One region of the Simplicispira sedimenti genome, then DNA from elsewhere that is predicted to be linked to it. Evidence: riboswitches for the same ligand, from Rfam matches in the RefSeq annotation. Region 1 holds a riboswitch; the other holds the start of a gene.
The links. Region 1 has a riboswitch for cobalamin ahead of bluB (5,6-dimethylbenzimidazole synthase). Riboswitches for the same ligand answer to the same signal wherever they lie in the genome.
Positions count from the first base shown of each region.

Region 2: linked by a shared signal. The riboswitch ahead of MJ602_RS16245 (TonB-dependent receptor domain-containing protein) and the one ahead of bluB (5,6-dimethylbenzimidazole synthase) in region 1 are both predicted to bind cobalamin.

Region 1 covers NZ_JAKVIJ010000014.1:82,325-90,482, forward strand. The annotation lists gene MJ602_RS14735 (hypothetical protein) at 1-243, shown strand, start outside; gene MJ602_RS14740 (DUF6988 family protein) at 317-916, shown strand; gene MJ602_RS16845 (DUF4160 domain-containing protein) at 1,074-1,394, shown strand; gene cobT (nicotinate-nucleotide--dimethylbenzimidazole phosphoribosyltransferase) at 1,647-2,708, opposite strand; gene bluB (5,6-dimethylbenzimidazole synthase) at 2,806-3,567, opposite strand; cobalamin riboswitch at 3,614-3,804, opposite strand; gene MJ602_RS14755 (cobyric acid synthase) at 3,826-5,361, opposite strand; gene MJ602_RS14760 (cyclic-phosphate processing receiver domain-containing protein) at 5,592-5,900, shown strand; gene MJ602_RS14765 (tunnelling fold family protein) at 5,988-6,428, opposite strand; gene MJ602_RS14770 (PP2C family protein-serine/threonine phosphatase) at 6,425-7,219, opposite strand; gene MJ602_RS14775 (DnaA ATPase domain-containing protein) at 7,505-8,008, opposite strand; partial or broken gene MJ602_RS14780 (aminotransferase class I/II-fold pyridoxal phosphate-dependent enzyme) at 8,070-8,158, opposite strand, start outside.
Region 2 covers NZ_JAKVIJ010000020.1:6,076-14,233, forward strand. The annotation lists gene MJ602_RS16210 (response regulator) at 1-79, shown strand, start outside; gene MJ602_RS16215 (inositol monophosphatase family protein) at 101-1,030, opposite strand; gene MJ602_RS16220 (RNA methyltransferase) at 1,183-1,974, shown strand; gene cysE (serine O-acetyltransferase) at 2,005-2,787, shown strand; gene MJ602_RS16230 (sulfite exporter TauE/SafE family protein) at 3,534-4,343, opposite strand; gene MJ602_RS16235 (cell division protein ZapA) at 4,609-4,974, opposite strand; gene MJ602_RS16240 (DUF904 domain-containing protein) at 4,971-5,192, opposite strand; cobalamin riboswitch at 5,228-5,466, shown strand; gene MJ602_RS16245 (TonB-dependent receptor domain-containing protein) at 5,550-7,463, shown strand; gene MJ602_RS16250 (cobyrinic acid a,c-diamide synthase CobB) at 7,475-8,158, shown strand, end outside.

The DNA of each region.
Region 1 (8,158 bases):
TATGCACGAGCATCCCAAGAAGTGACTTCCGAGTTGCTTACTCAAACACTCGCCGTCCTACCTGTTGTCGCCGAAGCGGGAGCTTCGCGGGAGCAAATAGTCGCAGCCGCCCGCATGCCGAACGATCGAACCGAACCGTACGAGAAGGAAGGCTATGTCTGGGTGGGCCAGCTGGGCTTGAAGTTCAATGCGCAAGGCAAATTCGAAAAGGCAATAGCAGGGCCGGAGGCTCCCACACAATGACGCCCAACCCTTCCATCGAGAGGACCAGTCCCGGCAAGCCGGGCCTGGCCTCTCATGTCAAACGTTATGACTCATGGCCACCACCTTCAAACTCGACAGCAGTGCGGCTGACTATCTGAACTGGCTTGGGCGTTCCATTGACGAATGCGAGATGCCCGGCAATCTTCGAGTACGGGTGGCGGCGAGTTGCCTGGCCATTGCACAGGATCATCATCACGCCATCGTGGTCTTGCTAGATCACTCGCTGTTTGCTTCCAGCTTCGCCCTTCTGCGCTGCGAGTTCGAGGCTTATGTGCGTGGAGAGTGGCTCGCGTTGTGCGCAACGGACGAGGAAGTGGAAGCCTTCTCGAAGGGTGAAGAGCCGCCCAAGATGGGAAGGCTGCTGGAATCCCTGGAGAAGACACCTGCGTTCGCAGAGAAAATTCTCTCTCGCGTCAAAGCCAATTCTTGGGACGCAATGTGCGCGTACACGCACACTGGCGGGCTGCATGTACAACGATGGGGAACGGATGAGGCGATTGAGCCGAACTACGAACCCTGTGAGATTCAGGAGGTACTCTCCTTCGCCGAGACCTTCGGTGCATTGGCAGTAGTGGGTGTCGCCTATCTCGCGAACAATGACAAAGTCGCGGAGGACGTGCTCGCGAAGTTCAAGGAGCGTACCGGGAAATGAGTCTTAACTTGTCAATCGCACGGAGCCACAACAGCAGGATGCGGCTTCGCCGCCAATGTTGGTGGTCCAGTCATTTTTACGTTAAATCGCTGTGAACCCATACGAAGAGCTTGAACGGGGGGCGAGAGAAGCGGAATCTCTCGACCAATCAGCGAAGGTGCTTTCCGAGTTGCTTTGTGGCGGGTACTCAATCTGGACTGATGGCTCTCTCTACAACATTCGCCAACTCGTTGCGCGTGCCGGCGCGCTGCAAATTCACGTTTATGCCGACGAACATGCTCCACCTCACTTCCATGTGAAGAGTCCTGACGTCGAGGCAGTGTTCACGATCGACCAGTGCCAGTTCCTCCGCGGCAACATAGACGGGAGAGAACAGCGTCTCGTTAAGTGGTGGTACGACCGAAGCCGCCCCCTGCTGGTTACCGCGTGGAACGACACTCGCCCGACAAATTGCCCTGTAGGCCCCATCAATGAGTGATGCGCGGTTTAACAGTTCTTTGCAGCGGAGTGCCTTCGGCGTCCGTTGAAATCAGGCGTTGAGTGGCTGCTCCTGGCCGAAAGCTGCCCCACAAACGACGCCGCTTCACTCCTTTTCGGGCCCAAACACATCGCGCAGATCTAGAGTCAAATCACCCTGCAGGGCATATCCCACAAGCGCTAACAGCTATTGATTCAATAGCTGTTAGCGCTTTCCGTTGCCTCCACTTGGGGGCAACGCCAGGTCCGCCCATCACGCCACGGTCTGCCCCGACACCCCCGCCGCCTCAAAACTCGCCATCTCGCGCAGGATGGCGCAGGCCGATGACAGCAGCGGCCAGGCCAGCGCGGCGCCGGAGCCTTCGCCCAGACGCAGGCCCAGGTCGAGCAGCGGCTCGGCCTGCATCTGCGCCAGCATGAGCTGGTGGCCGCGCTCGCCCGCGCGGTGGGCGAACACGCAGCGTTGCAGCACATGGGGCTGCAGGCGGCTGGCGACGAGCACGGCGGCGCTGGTGATGAAACCGTCCACCAGGATCACGCGGCGCTCTTGCGCGGCCTGCAGCACGGCGCCGACCATGGTGGCCACCTCGTAGCCACCGAGGGCGGCCAGGGCGTCGAGCGGCGTGGTGGCGGCGGCGTTGGCGTCCAGCGCCTGCTGCAGCACGGCGCGCTTGCGTTCAATGCCTGCGGCGTCCAGCCCGGTGCCGGCGCCCGTGCATTCGGCCAGCGACAGGCCGCACAGGCGCGCCAGCAGCAGCGAAGCCACCGAGGTGTTGGCGATGCCCATTTCGCCCAGCAGCAGCACATTGCCCGGCAGGTCGCGCACCAGTTCGATACCGTGGTTCAGCGCCTGGGCGCATTGCGCGGCGCTCATGGCCGGGCCTTGGCTGGCGTCGTTCGTGCCGGGGGCCACCTTGCGCAGCAGCAGGCGCGGCTGGCCAGTGGCGGCTTCGCGCGGGGCGATGTCGCGCGCCACGCCGCAGTCCACCACGGTGAGCGCCAGGCCGTGCTGGCGCGCCAGCACGCTGACAGCGGCGCCGCCGGCGAGGAAGTTTTCCACCATCTGCCAGGTCACGTCGCTCGGGAAAGCCGACACGCCGCGCGCGGCCAGGCCGTGGTCACCGGCGAAGACGACCATCTGCGGCTGCTCCAGCCGGGGCGACTCGGTGCCCTGGATCTGGCCCAGCGTGAGCGCCAGGCTTTCCAGGCGCCCGAGCGAGCCGAGCGGCTTGGTCTTGTTGTTGAGCTTGTGTTGCAGGGCCTGGGTGAGGGATGCGTTGGCGATGTCGGCAATCAGGGGCAAAGGGGCGGTCATGGCGTGTTCCACTTTTTAGGAGGGTTTGGCGCGGCCCGTACACAGAGGGCCACGCATGGAAGGGCGGTACGCGCCGAGGCAGCCCGGCGCGGCGGGGTCAGGCTATGGCTTCGCGCCCGCGCTGGGCGGCGGCCTGGTCGCGCTGCAGGTGGGCGATGAGGGGCTGCTGGTCGTCGCGCTGGCCCCATTGGTCGAAGTACACGAGGTCTTCCATGGGCAGGCGCGGCAGCCAGCCAGCGGTTTCCAGCTCGGGCTTGGCGTGGAAGTGGCTCACGTAGCCGACGCACAGGTAGGCGATGGGCGTGATGCCCTTGGGAATGCCCAGCGCCTCTTGCAGATCGGCCTGGTGGAAGATGCTGACCCAGCCCACGCCCAGCCCTTCGGCGCGCGCGGCCAGCCACAGGTTTTGCACGGCGCAGACGCTGCTGTACAGGTCCATGGTCTTCATGTGGGTGCGCCCCACCACCACCGGGCCAGTGCGCTCGCGGTCGCAGGTGATGCAGATGCCGATGGGCGACTCGACGATGCCTTCGAGCTTGAGCTTTTGGTAGGTGGCGCGCCTGTCGCCCTCGAACATGCCGGCGGCCTCGGCGTGGGCCTTGGCGAAGGCCGCGTGCACGCGGCGCTTGGTGTCGGGCGAGCGCACCACCAGGAAGTTCCAGGGCTGCATGAAGCCCACCGAGGGCGCGTGGTGCGCGGCGGTGAGGATGCGGCTCAGCACCTCGTCGGGCACGGGCGTGGGCAGAAACTGCCCGCGCACATCGCGGCGTGAAAAGATGGCGTGGTAGATGGCGTCGCGCGCTTCTTGCGTGAAGGCGTGCGCGCTGGGCGTGGCTTGCGCCACTGCGCTGGTATTCATGGCAGTCCCCTGTGCGTGAATAGTGGCAGCGCTGCCCGGCCTTGCAGCGCCAAGAAGTGCTCAGGCCGGTCTTCTGGCTTGGAGTCGTCTGCCTTGGCACACCTTCCCGGCTGGGCAGCCAGTGGCGTTTGTGCGCGGCATCGTCCTTACAGCGTTGGGCACGCGGCGGATTTGCACCGCCTTCCCGATTCTCCCTTTGCCATCATGGCATTGGGCACCTGAGGGGCGGGATGATAGCAGCCGCCCACTGCGCAAGGCTTACGCGATCAGCGCATCCAGCACGCCCGGGGCAAAGTGCCGGGCCACGCCATCGGCCAGGCCGTCGAACACGGCATCGAGCGTGGGTGCCTGGGCGCCAAACAGGGCGTGCAGCACGGCGGCGTCCTCGAACAAACCGTGCAGGTACACGCCCAGCACATTGCCCGCCGGGCTCTGCCAGGCGATGCCGGGCATGACCTCGCGCGCCACGTCGCCCTTGGCGGCCATGGCGGGGTGCTGTGCGGTCTGGCCGTGGTGGATTTCGTAGCCCTCAGCACGCACGCCCGAGAGAGGCGCCCAGGCGCCGGTAAGCTGCCCGAAGGCCGCGCTGGTGCGCTGCACGGTCTTGGCGGGCTCGAACACGGTGACCAGCGGCAGCAGGCCCAGGCCGGGGCCGTTGCCGTCGATGCCTGCGGGGTCGATCAGCGCCTCGCCCAGCATCTGCAGGCCGCCGCACACGCCCAGCACGGTGCCACCCTGCCTCGCGTGCGCGGCGATGGATTGGTCCAGCCCCTGCGCGCGCAGCCAGGCCAGGTCGGCGGCGGTGGCCTTGGAGCCGGGCAGCACGATCCAGTCCGTTGGCCGCAGGCCCACCACGTCGGCCGGGCTGCGCACCCATTGCAGGCGCAGGCCGGGCACGTTCTTGAGCGGCTGGAATTCGTCGAGGTTGCTGATGCGCGGATAGGCCACCACGGCCACGGTGGTGTGCACGGCGCCGGGCGTGGTGTGCGGTCGATTGAGCGGCGACGGGCCGCCCCTAGCCGCGAGAGCCCCCTCGGGGGGCAGCGAGGACACGCCAGTGCCGAGCGTGGGGGTCATATCAAACACGCCATCCTCTTCGGGCAGGCCGTGGTGCCACTGCATGGGGATGGTGGCCACGGTGGGCACGCCGGTGCGCTCCTGCAGGTGCTGCGGCGCGGGCGCGAGCAGGCTGGCGTCGCCCCGGAACTTGTTGAGCACGAAGCCGTGGATCAGCGCGCGCTCGTCCTCGGGCAGCAGCGCCCAGGTGCCGTAGAGGTGGGCAAAGGCGCCGCCCCGGTCGATGTCGGTGACGAGCAGGCAACGGGCACCGGCATGGCGCGCCACGCGCATGTTCACGATGTCGCTGGCGTGCAGGTTGGTCTCGGCAGGCGAACCAGCACCTTCGATCACCACCACGTCGTTCTCGGCGCGCAGTTCGTCCAGCGCGGCGGCAATCTGCGGCCACACCACGGCGCTGCGGCCACGCCAAGGCAGCGCGGTGAGCTCGGCATTCACCTGCCCCAGCAGCACGACCTGGCTGTGCGTGTCGGCCTCGGGCTTGAGCAAGAGCGGGTTCATGCGCACGCCGGGCACGGCGCGCGCGGCCAGGGCCTGGAAGTACTGCGCGCTGCCGATCTCGCCCCAGGCGCCGTCGATGCCCTCGACCACGCGCGCGTTGTTGCTCATGTTCTGCGCCTTGAACGGCGCCACCTTCAGGCCCAGGTTGCTGTAGTAGCGGCACAGCGCGGTGGTGAGCCAGCTTTTGCCGGCGCCGCTGGTGGTGCCCAGCACCATCACGCAGCGGGCCCGTCGTGTGTTTGCAGTGGAGTGGGTGATTGTTGCCATGGGCGCAACGATACCCGCTGCGCACAAGGTTCTTTCGCCATCAGGCTCTCTGTTACGTTGCGGCGCAGCCATGGTAACGACACCTTTTGTCGCAGCACTGAAGAAAATGTTTCCTGCATTCCCCTTCCACGCTGGAGCCACCCCAGTCCAGACTGGGCCCAGCAGAAACGGAGCGAACCATGTGGCTACTGATTGACGACGTGCGCGATCTCAACACCGACGCCATTGCCCGCACGCCCGAGGCGGGGCAGCGCCTGCTGGCCAGTGGCCCCTGGGCATGCCTGTGCCTGGACCATGACCTGGGCACTGAACAAACGGGCCTGGACGTGCTGCACTGGGCCATAGGGCATGACTGCTTGCCCCAGCGTGTGCAGCTTGTCACGACCAACCTGACGGCCCGCAGCAAAATGTCCGCCGCGCTGCATGCTGCCGGATACACCAGTGCAGACGGCCTGAACTTCAAATACACCGATGCGGTGAACTCTTGACCCCTTCAAGAGAGCACAGATTCGTATGTGGTGCGAGGTGCAAAAATGCTGGGATTGCTCTGCGTCACTGCGACAGCAGCTTGGCAGTCAAATCATCTTCTGAAGGGCAAGACCGACGGCCGTCAATCTTGCGCACACATCGTCATCAGGCCCGAACTTCCAACCATCAGGCATCGTTGTTTTGTATTTTTCATTGACAAGAGCAACCTGCGCTGGTTTTTCTATCTTGGCTATCCACAAATACTCGTCCAGAAATTCCGCCACCCTCTCCACAGTCCACCCTTGCCGAAAGCGTTCGGTGCATTCATCGCGCAAATACACGCAGGGGACGAGATGCTCATGGTAGGAAGCAATGTCGCTTGTCTGTCCTTTGATCGCATAGCTGTTGTGAATGTAGGGATGCTTGAAAAAGCGCGTATCCAAGCTCGCCCCTTCTTCCCAAAGATCGTGGATCAACTGCGCAAGCCGATACAGCCTGCGCTTGCGCCCTTCGTTTACTGGATGGGGATTGGAGTGCGAATAGCTCATGGTGCAAAGAATGGTCGGTTTGAAGATGATTGTGACTGACAAAAAATCAACGAGAAATTGTCCGGCGCCCCGGCCCTGAGCACCGCTTTGCGCAGTATCTGGGCTTGCGCCAGCGCAGAGGTGCCCGGCACGATCAGTTGCTGCAGCGATGCACTGTCCAAGGTGTCGTGCACGCCATCGGTACACAGCAGCAAGGCATCACCCGGCAAAAAGGGGGCAGCGCATTGGTGGATGTCAAAGTCGGCATCCTCGCTGTCTGCCGCCAGGCAAGAGTCCAGCGTGTTGTAGACGGTGGCGTATTCCTCGTCTTCTTCGGCCTCGCCACGCGCAATCATGCCGTTGAGGACGGTGTGGTCGCGTGACAGTTGCTGCCACTCGCCCTGTGAGGAAAGGCGGTACACCCGGCTGTCACCCACGTTCATGACCGAGCATTGCTCACCCTGGATTTGTACCGCCGCCAGCGTGGTAGCCGATCCGATGGTTTCGCCAAAGGCCAGCCGATCACACAGGCGGCCGTGAATACGCCGCACCAGGCCTTTATCAAACGTTACGCCGCCTTGTATTGCTGCGGCCAATTCCGCCAACACCGCACGGCTGGCACGCTCTGCCTGGGGGGTACCACCCAAGCCATCGGCCACGGCCAGGGAGACTACGTCGGCCTGTGTTTGCAAGCCAGCGGGATGCAGGTTGCGTGACTGAATGACTTCCACACTGTTCCAAAGCGCATCCTGCTGCACGGGGTAGCGCCAGTCTGTGCCTTGGTGCTGGGTGTAGGCAATGTCCAGAATCATCGCAATCCTTTCTGTGGTGGCGACCGGAAACGGCCCGAGAGTCGCTCGTTGCCATTATCGCGATGGGTACGACAAAATGTGTCGCACAAAGACGACCACTGGCCACGAGCACGCAGAGTCATCGCCGCGTGCGACAGGCTGCGCGTGATGGCCCACACCCCTGGCGATGTGCAACAGGCCTGCGCTTTGGTGTCCATGGCACCCGAATCTGCCTCGGTGTTCGAAATCAAGAGGGGCTCATGGACCGCCTTGCCACCGTCTGCATCCGCCTGAGAGGCCAAGCCATCAATGCAGGCGCACAGCAGTTTGCTGGGCCAGCAGGTCGCACAGCGGCTGCGGGTTGCGGGGCGATGCCGGGTACAGCGTGGCGGTCAGCAAGGTGCGCAAGCCTAGCGCCTGGCGCTCGCGCAACAGCTCGGCAAAAGCCTGCCGTGCTTGGGGCAAGCCCCACAGGCGGTCGGCGTCGTCCAGTGCAAGCAAGTCCTGACCGGCAAAGTGCTGCAGTACGCGGCCCATGTCTGCAAAGTGCAGCCCGGCGGCCACTTCCTGCGCCCATTGCGTGGCCGACAGGCAGGCAATGCTGTCAATGGCCCCGTTGCAACGCGCATGCTGCGCCAGGGCATGGAGCAAGTGGGTTTTGCCGCTGCCCGGCGGCCCTGCCAACACCAGGGTGCGGAGTGCGGGGCGCTCTTGCGCCACAAAGCGGATGCCTGCCGCACGCGCATGCTGGCTGCTACGCCGGGGTACAAAGCTGGCCAGCGTCCACTGGCGCCGGGGGTGGTAAAGCATGGTGCGATCCTCCTGCTGCTCAAATGCGCAGCTTAGGCGCGGCCTGCGACAAATTGCGCCGCTAAGCAGCCACTGCGGCGAATCGCTCCCAGGCCTGGTGCAGCGCATCCTGCGACTCCAGCGCCAGCACGCCCATACGCACCACGCCCG
Region 2 (8,158 bases), on a different contig from region 1:
GGTGGTCGATGCCTTCATCGAAATTGCCGAAGACCTGCGCGAGATCGCGCTCAAGTTCCCCGACCCCGCGCCGCAGTAGGCGGCGCGCACTGCGTTCGCGTCAGAGTGGCGCGTCTTCGCCTGCGTCGCCGGCCGGGGCTGCATCCGGTGCAGGGTCCTGAGCCTGGTCTTGCGCGTCGGCGTCGATCCCGGCCTGGCGCAGCGCAGCCTTTTCGCCGGCACTGGCAAATTTGCTGTACTTGCCAAGGATCTGCACCATCTGACCGTAGATGCGCGGCGTGCCGGCCAGGCATTCCTTCTGATCCATGAAGTCGGCCTCGCCCGTGAAGTTGCCGATCAGGCCACCGGCCTCGGTCACCAGCAGCGAGCCAGCGGCCACGTCCCAGCTCGACAGGCCGGTCTCGAAAAAGGCGTCGGTGTAGCCCGCTGCCACATAGGCCAGGTCCAGTGCAGCCGAGCCGGGGCGGCGCAGGCCTGCGGTGCGCTGCATCACGTCGCCCATCATGGCCAGGTAGTTCTTGAAGTTGTCGCCCGGGCGGAACGGGAAGCCCGTGGAGATCAGGCATTCCTTGAGCTGGGTGCGCTTGCTCACGCGGATGCGGCGCTCATTCAGGAACGCGCCACGGCCCTTGGTGGCCGTGAACAGGTCGTTGCGCGAAGGGTCGTACACCACGGCTTGCTCGATCTTGCCCTTGAACGACAGGGCAATGCTCACGCAATAGACCGGAAAGCCGTGGATGAAATTGGTGGTGCCGTCCAGCGGGTCGATGATCCAGATGTAGTCGGAATTCTTGGCGCCATGCTGGCTGCCCGACTCTTCGGCCAGGATGCCGTGGCCGGGGTAAGCGGTCAGCAGGGTTTCGATGATGGCCTGTTCGCTCGCATGGTCCACCTCGGTCACAAAGTCGTTGATCTGCTTTTGCGAGATACGCACCGACTCCACGTCGAGCGCCGCGCGGTTGATGATGGCGCCAGCGGCGCGGGCGGCCTTGATGGCCACGTTGAGCATGGGGTGCAGATTGGACGACATAAATTGTGCGGGGTTGCGCGCCAGCATCGCTTGTGGCTGTGGCGCGGGGCCAGGAACGGGAAAATCGCTGCCGGGCGATGCGGGCAGCGACAATAAGCGTCTGATTTTACCCGCCCAGCCCCTTGGTGCCCAGCGGCACCTGCAAGCCGCCCATGAAAACCCGTTTCATCCTCATCCAGACCAGCCATGCCGGCAACGTGGGCGCTGCCGCCCGCGCCATGAAGACCATGGGCTTTGACGACCTGGTGCTCGTCAAACCCCGCTGGGCCAACGTGCTGCGGCGCGAGGAAACCATTCAGCGCGCCAGCGGAGCCCTGGACGTGCTGCACAACGCGCGCATCGTGGAGACGCTGGACGAGGCGCTGGACGGCATCAGCCACCTGTGCGCCACGGCCATGACGCCGCGCGACTTCGGCCCGCCCACACGCGCGCCGCGTGAGCATTTCGATTTGCTATTGAAAAAGGAGCTGCCAGCGCTTGATGGGCGTACGCTGGGGGCCAAAAACACTTCAAGCCCAGAGCCGGTGGCGGCCGAAAGCGGCATCGGCTTTCTGTTTGGCTCCGAGCGCTTCGGCATGGCCAACGAGGACGTGTACCGCTGCCATGTGGCGCTCTCCATCCCCACCAACCCGCAGTTCGGCTCGCTCAACCTGGGCGCGGCCATCCAGGTCATCGCCTACGAGTGGCGCCAGGCCCTGGGCGGTTTTGGCGTGGAGCAGGCCACGCCCGAGCGCCTGCTGGCCGATGCGGGCCAGGTGGCGGGCATGCTGGCGCACTGGGAGCAGGCGCTCACCGCCATCGGTTTTCTGGACCCGGCGGCGCCCAAGAAGCTCATGCCCCGGTTGAACCAGCTCTTCAACCGCGCGCAACTGGGTGCCGAGGAAATCCACATCCTGCGCGGTGTCGCCAAGGCCATGATCGAGTCCGCCCAGCCAAAGCGCTAGACTGCTGTTCCCTTTCCCGAAACCCATCCCATGTTTGCCCGTCTGCGCTCCGACATCCAGTGCATCCTCGACCGCGACCCCGCGGCACGCAGCACCTGGGAGGTCATCACCTGTTACCCCGGCCTGCACGCCATCTGGCTGCACCGCCCGGCGCACTGGTGCTGGACGCATGGCCTCAAGTGGCTGGGTCGCTTTATTTCGCACCTGGCGCGCTGGTTCACCGGCATTGAAATCCACCCGGGCGCCAAGATCGGCGAGCGCGTGTTCTTCGACCATGCCATGGGCGTGGTGGTGGGCGAGACCGCCGAGATCGGCGACGGCTGCACCATTTACCAGGGCGTTACGCTGGGCGGTACCTCGCTCTACAAGGGCACCAAGCGCCACCCCACGCTGGGCAAGGACGTGGTGGTGAGCGCTGGCGCCAAGGTGCTGGGCGGTTTCGAGGTGGGCGACGGGGCAAAAATAGGCAGCAATGCCGTGGTCATCAAGCCCGTGCCTGCCGGCGCCACGGCGGTGGGCATACCGGCGCGCATCATCCCGTCCAAGGAAGGCCACAGCGCCGACGTGACCGAGGACGCCAAGCCCAAGCCGCAGTTCACGGCCTACGGCATCACGCAAGAAGACGATCCGCTCTCGCTGGCCATGCGCGGGCTGATCGACAGCGCGGCTTCGCAGGAGCATCAGATTGCGCTGCTGTGGCAGGCGATCGAAAAACTGTCGGACTGCGTCAAGACGGGGGATTGCGTGCCCGATGATGCCGCGCTGAAAGAGCAGTTCGAGGCGGGCAAGCTCAACGATCTGGTGGGGAAGTAGGTTTTGGGGGCTTTGCTGAGGGCGGCTGGCCGGGATGTGCGCCCGGCGGCGCAGTAACTTTCTTTTGCTTCGCCAAAAGAAAGTCACCAAAGAAAGGGCGACCCACAGTCTGCGGCCCCTTCGCGGTGCGAAGGGGCACACCTGCGGCGGGGCGCTTGCAGGGTGCGCCGCATAACTCACTGCGCGCCTGCGGCGCTTCGTTCGGACAAACGCGGCGAGTCAGATGACGAAGCATGCGCGCTGCGACGCGCATGCCCACCCCGCAAGCGCCCCGCCGCAGGCGCAGCCAGAAGGGGTGGCAAAGAACACGGGCCATCGCTGCGCTCGGCCTGGCGAGCGCGGCGCGCAGCGCCTGCGCCCCTGGGGGCCGAGCGCAGCGATGGCCCGTGGGGCTCTTGGGCTGCCGCCCTCCCTTCAGGATTCGCCGAGGAGCGCAGTGGCCAGCGGATCAGGGCTCGCGATTGTCTGAGCGCCGCAGGCGCGAGTTCGAGCGAGACCCCGCTGGCCGCGAGCACCGCAGGTTGCCCGCAGCGAAGCGGAGGGACGCGGCCTGCAGGGTCGCCCTTTCTTTGGTGACTTTCTTTTGGCGAAGCGAAAGAAAGTGAGTCGCCCGCCGGGGCGAGACCCGGCCAGCAACTCACGCAAAAGGCGCAGCGCTCGCTTCGTCAAAAGGCATCACACCAAGCGCTGCAAATGCGCCCCCAGCGCTTGCAAATTCACAAAACGCAGCCGCCTGTATGCCCGCCTCAGGCCGAAAGCCCTTTCCACAGCATGTAGCTGGCCAGTACCACGAGCAACAGGGCAAACACGCGCCGCAAGCGGTCCACCGGCCACTGGTGCGCGGAGCGTGCACCCAGTGGAGCGGTGAGCACGCTGCAGGCGGCAATCACGCCCAGCGCCGGTAGCCACACATAGCCCAGCGATGCCGGGGGCAGGCCCGCCAGCCCTATGCCGCCCAGCACATAGCCCGACGCATTGGCCAGAGCGATCGGAAAGCCCAGCGCGGCGCTGGTGGCCACGGCCTGGTGGATGGGGACGTTGCACCAGACCATGAAGGGCACGCTGATGAAGCCGCCCCCTGCGCCCACCATGCCCGACAGGAAGCCAATGGTGCCGCCCGCTGCCAGCTGGCCAGCGGTGCCAGGCATCTGGCGCGACGGGGCGGGTTTTTTGTTGCGCAGCATCTGCCAGGCGGAAAAGCCCACGAACAGGGCAAAGAACACCGCCAGGAACCCGCCCTTGAGCAGGGCAAACACCCCCAGGCTGGCGGCAAGGCTGCCCAGCACGATGCCGGGGGCCAGGCGCTGCACGAGGTCCCAGCGCACGGCGCCACGTTGGTGGTGGGCGCGCACGCTGGAGAGAGAGGTGAACACGATGGTGGCCATGGAGGTGGCAATCGCCATCTTGACGGCCAGGCCCGGCTCCACGCCCTGCTTGCTCAGGATGTGGGTCAGAAAGGGCACCAGCACCATGCCGCCGCCAATGCCCAGCAGACCGGCCAGAAAACCTGTGCCCAGGCCCAGCAGGGCCAGTTCGGCGATCAAGAGCAGGTCCATGGGAACGGGGAGAGAGAGGGGTGGGCGCGCATGGGTTGCGCGCCGCAGAAATAGGTGTCTGCAAATGCCACCGGGCCGTCATCCTGAACCGGGGGTTCAGGGGGGCGAGGGCAACCTGACGTTGGGTTCATCTGACGCGAGACGATCACGCTCATCAGGCAATGTACCAAGCCCGGGCTCTAAGAGCATTGGTTCAAGGAAATTAAACCCGGCAGCACTGCAGACGCTGCCATTGTAGGACGTTTGGGACGGCCAAAGACGGTGTTCAGAGCAGGTGCCCGTCGCTGCCCAGCACATCGTCGATGCGCTGCACCAGCGCCTGCAGGCGATCCGTGCTCTGGGGGAGCATTGCCGCATCGGTACCGGTGGTGCCCATGGGGGCTGCCGCCGACAGGGGGGGGATGTGCGCCGCAGCCGCCAGCTCGGCGGCTTCGCGGTCGGCCAGCTCAAAAGCCAGGTTCAGCGCCGCCAGCACAGCGATGCGCTCGCGTGCCCGCACCTTGCCTGCATCGCGGATGCGCGTCATGGCGGTGTCCACGCGCTCCACGGCGTCCAGCAGGCGCGCCTCGCGGCCCTCGGGGCAGCCCAGCAGATAGCTCTGCTGCATGATTTGCACTTCGAGCTGCTTCATGCGTTGTCCTCGGGAGCGGGGGTGGTGGGCAGGCGCTCGATGAGCACGTCAATGCGATGGCGTGCGGCCTGCAGGCGCGAACGCAGCGAGTCGCGCTCTTGTGTGAGCGTGGCAATTTGCTGTGCCATCAGCGCATTGGTGTGCTGCAACTGCTCGTAGCGCACCAGCAGGCGTTCCACGCGCTCGGCGATCAGGTCTTGGGGGGACGGTGCGGCCATACCCGCCGGATTGTAGGCAGTTGCCCGGCAAAGCGCCGTAAAATCGCCGGGTTGGTGCTCGCGGTGTGGTTCACATGCCGCAGTTCAACGGGAAGCAGGGAGGTAGCCGCCAGCGATGGCGGCACCCAGCCTGCGCTGCCCCCGCAACGGTCAGCGGACGAATCACCCGATTCACTCTTCAACACACAGCCACTGGGCGCCTTGAACAAGCGCCTGGGAAGGCGTTGGAGGGCGTGCCGCCAGCCCGGATACCGGCCAACACGGTGGTTGTGCGCGCCCCAGGCGCTGCGCGGCCGTATCGCCTATTTGCCGGCGGGGAAGCCGGCGCAGGTAGCTTTCCGATTCCGTTGTATTTCCATGAACAAGCCCTCTTCTTGCGTGCGCCGTGCTCTGTCGCTGCGCCCATGCGCTTTTGCCGTGCTGTCCCTTGCTGCCGCCTGCGCAGCCCATGCAGAACAGCCCATGCAGCCCCTGCTGCTGGCGCAGAACGCACGCATGCCTTCGCTGCAGGACATGGTGGTGACCGCCACGCGCACCGAGCAGCCCCTCTCCGACCTGGTGGCCGACATCTCCATCGTGGACCGCGAAACCATCGAACACAGCGGCGCCACCGGCGTGGCCGATTTGCTGGCGCGACTGCCCGGCGTCGAGATCACGCGCAACGGCGGCATCGGCAACGCCACCAGCATGTACCTGCGCGGCGCCGAGACCCGCTTCACGGCCGTCTATATCGACGGAGTGCGGGTGGACTCGCAGTCCACCGGCGGCGCGCAGTGGGAACAGATCCCGCTGGCGCAGATCGAGCGCATCGAAGTGCTGCGCGGCCCCGCTGCGGCGGTGTACGGATCGGACGCCATCGGCGGCGTGATCCAGCTCTTCACGCGCAAGGGCGAGGGTGCTGCGGCGCCCTACGTGGGCGTGGGCCTGGGCAGCCAGGGCACGCGCAAGCTGGAGGCCGGCATCAGCGGCGCCATAGGGGCCGACAAGGCGCTGGACTATTCCCTGGGCCTGGCCCATGCGCGCAGCGATGGATTTGACACCAAGACCAGCGGCGCGCACAACCCCGACCGCGACGGCTACCGCAGCACCTCGGGCAACGCCCGGCTGGGCTACCAGATCAATGCCCGCCACAAGCTCGACGCCACCCTGCTGGCCAGCCGCATGAACTCCGGCTATGACGCCTTCACCTACAAGCCCGCCAGCCCGGTGGACGACCGCAACCTGCACCGCCTGCACACCGCCGGCCTGACCTGGGCGGCGCAGTGGACCGAGGCCTACAGCACGCGCGTGTCGGTCACGGATTCGGCCAGCTGCTACGAGACCACGCCTTCGCTCTACCGCACGGAAACCAGCCTGCGCGGCTACGTCTGGCAGAACGAATACCGCCTGGGCGCACACCGTTTCAGCGCCGCATTGGAGCGCCGCGAAGACCGCCTGGACAACCCCGCGCTCACCGCCTCGGGCCTGGCCATCAACCAGGGCCGCTCGCAGGACGCGCTGGCGCTGGGCTACGGCTACAGTGCCGGCGGCCACACGGTGCAGGTCAACCTGCGCCACGACGACGACAGCGAGTTCGGCGGCAAGGGCACCGGTAGCGTGGCCTACGGCTACGCCATCGCGCCGGCCTGGCGCGTCACGGCCTCGCTGGGCACCGCCTTCCGCGCGCCCACGCTGTACCAGCGCTTCAGCGAATACGGCCTGCCCACGCTGCGCCCCGAGTCCGGCCGCAACGCCGAGCTGGGCCTGCGCTATGCCGAGGGCCGCAGCACTTTCTCGGCCGTGGTGTACCGCAACCGCGTGAGCAACCTGATCGTCTTCAGCGCCCCCGGCGGCTGCCCCTCCACCTTCGGCTGCTACGCCAGCACGGCGCGCGCCCAGTACGAAGGCCTGACGCTGGCCGCCTCGCAGCAGTGGGCCGGTGTGCAGTGGCACGGCTCCATCGACATCCAGAACCCGCGCGACCTCGACACCGGCAAGCAGCTGCGGCGCCGCGCCAAGCACCACGCCACCTTTGGCGCCGATACCCAGGTGGCCGGCTGGACGCTGGGCGCCGAGGTGCAGGCTTCGGGCCGCCGCTTCGAGAACGAGACCAACACCCAGGTGCTGGGCGGCTACACGCTCGTCAACCTGTACGCCAGCACCCGCCTGGCACGCGACTACACGCTGCTCGCGCGCATCGACAACCTGGGCGACAAGGCCTACGAACTGGCGCGCACCTACGCCACGCCCGGCCGCACGTTCTACGTCGGCCTGAAGTGGGCACCGCAGTAAGCTGAGTGGCCATGGCTTCCTCTGCCTCCTGCCCCGCACTGCTGATGGCTGCCCCGGCCTCGGGCCAGGGCAAGACCACGGTGACCGCTGCGCTGGCCCGGCTGCACGCGCGGCAGGGGCGGCGCGTGCGCGTGTTCAAGTGCGGGCCGGACTTTTTGGACCCGCACTGGCATGAACTTGCCAGCGGTGCGCCGGTGCACTCGCTGGACCTGTGGATCAACGGCGCGCCCGACTGCGCCCAGCGCCTGCACGACGCCGCGCGCGAGGCGGATCTGATCCTCATCGAGGGTGTGATGGGCCTGTTCGACGGCGACCCGAGCGCCGCCGACCTGGCCCAGCGCTTTGGCGTGCCCGTGCTGGCCGTGGTCGATGCCTCGGCCATGGCGGGCACCTTCGGCGCACTGGCCCATGGGCTGCGCGACTACCGGCCCGGCCTGCCCTGGGTCGGGGTGCTGGCCAACCGCGTGGGCAGTGCGCGCCATGCCGACATGCTGCGCGCCGGCCTGCGCGACCCCCAGGACTGGCAGGGCGCGTTGGCACGCATCACGCTGGGCGAGGGCCCCGCGCTGCTGCCCGAGCGCCACCTGGGTCTGGTCGCCGCGCACGAGTTGCAGGACGCCCTGCAGCGCCTGGACGCCGCCGCCGATGCCCTGGCCGCCACGCCCCTGGGCCAGATGAGCGTCGCCGATCTGCAA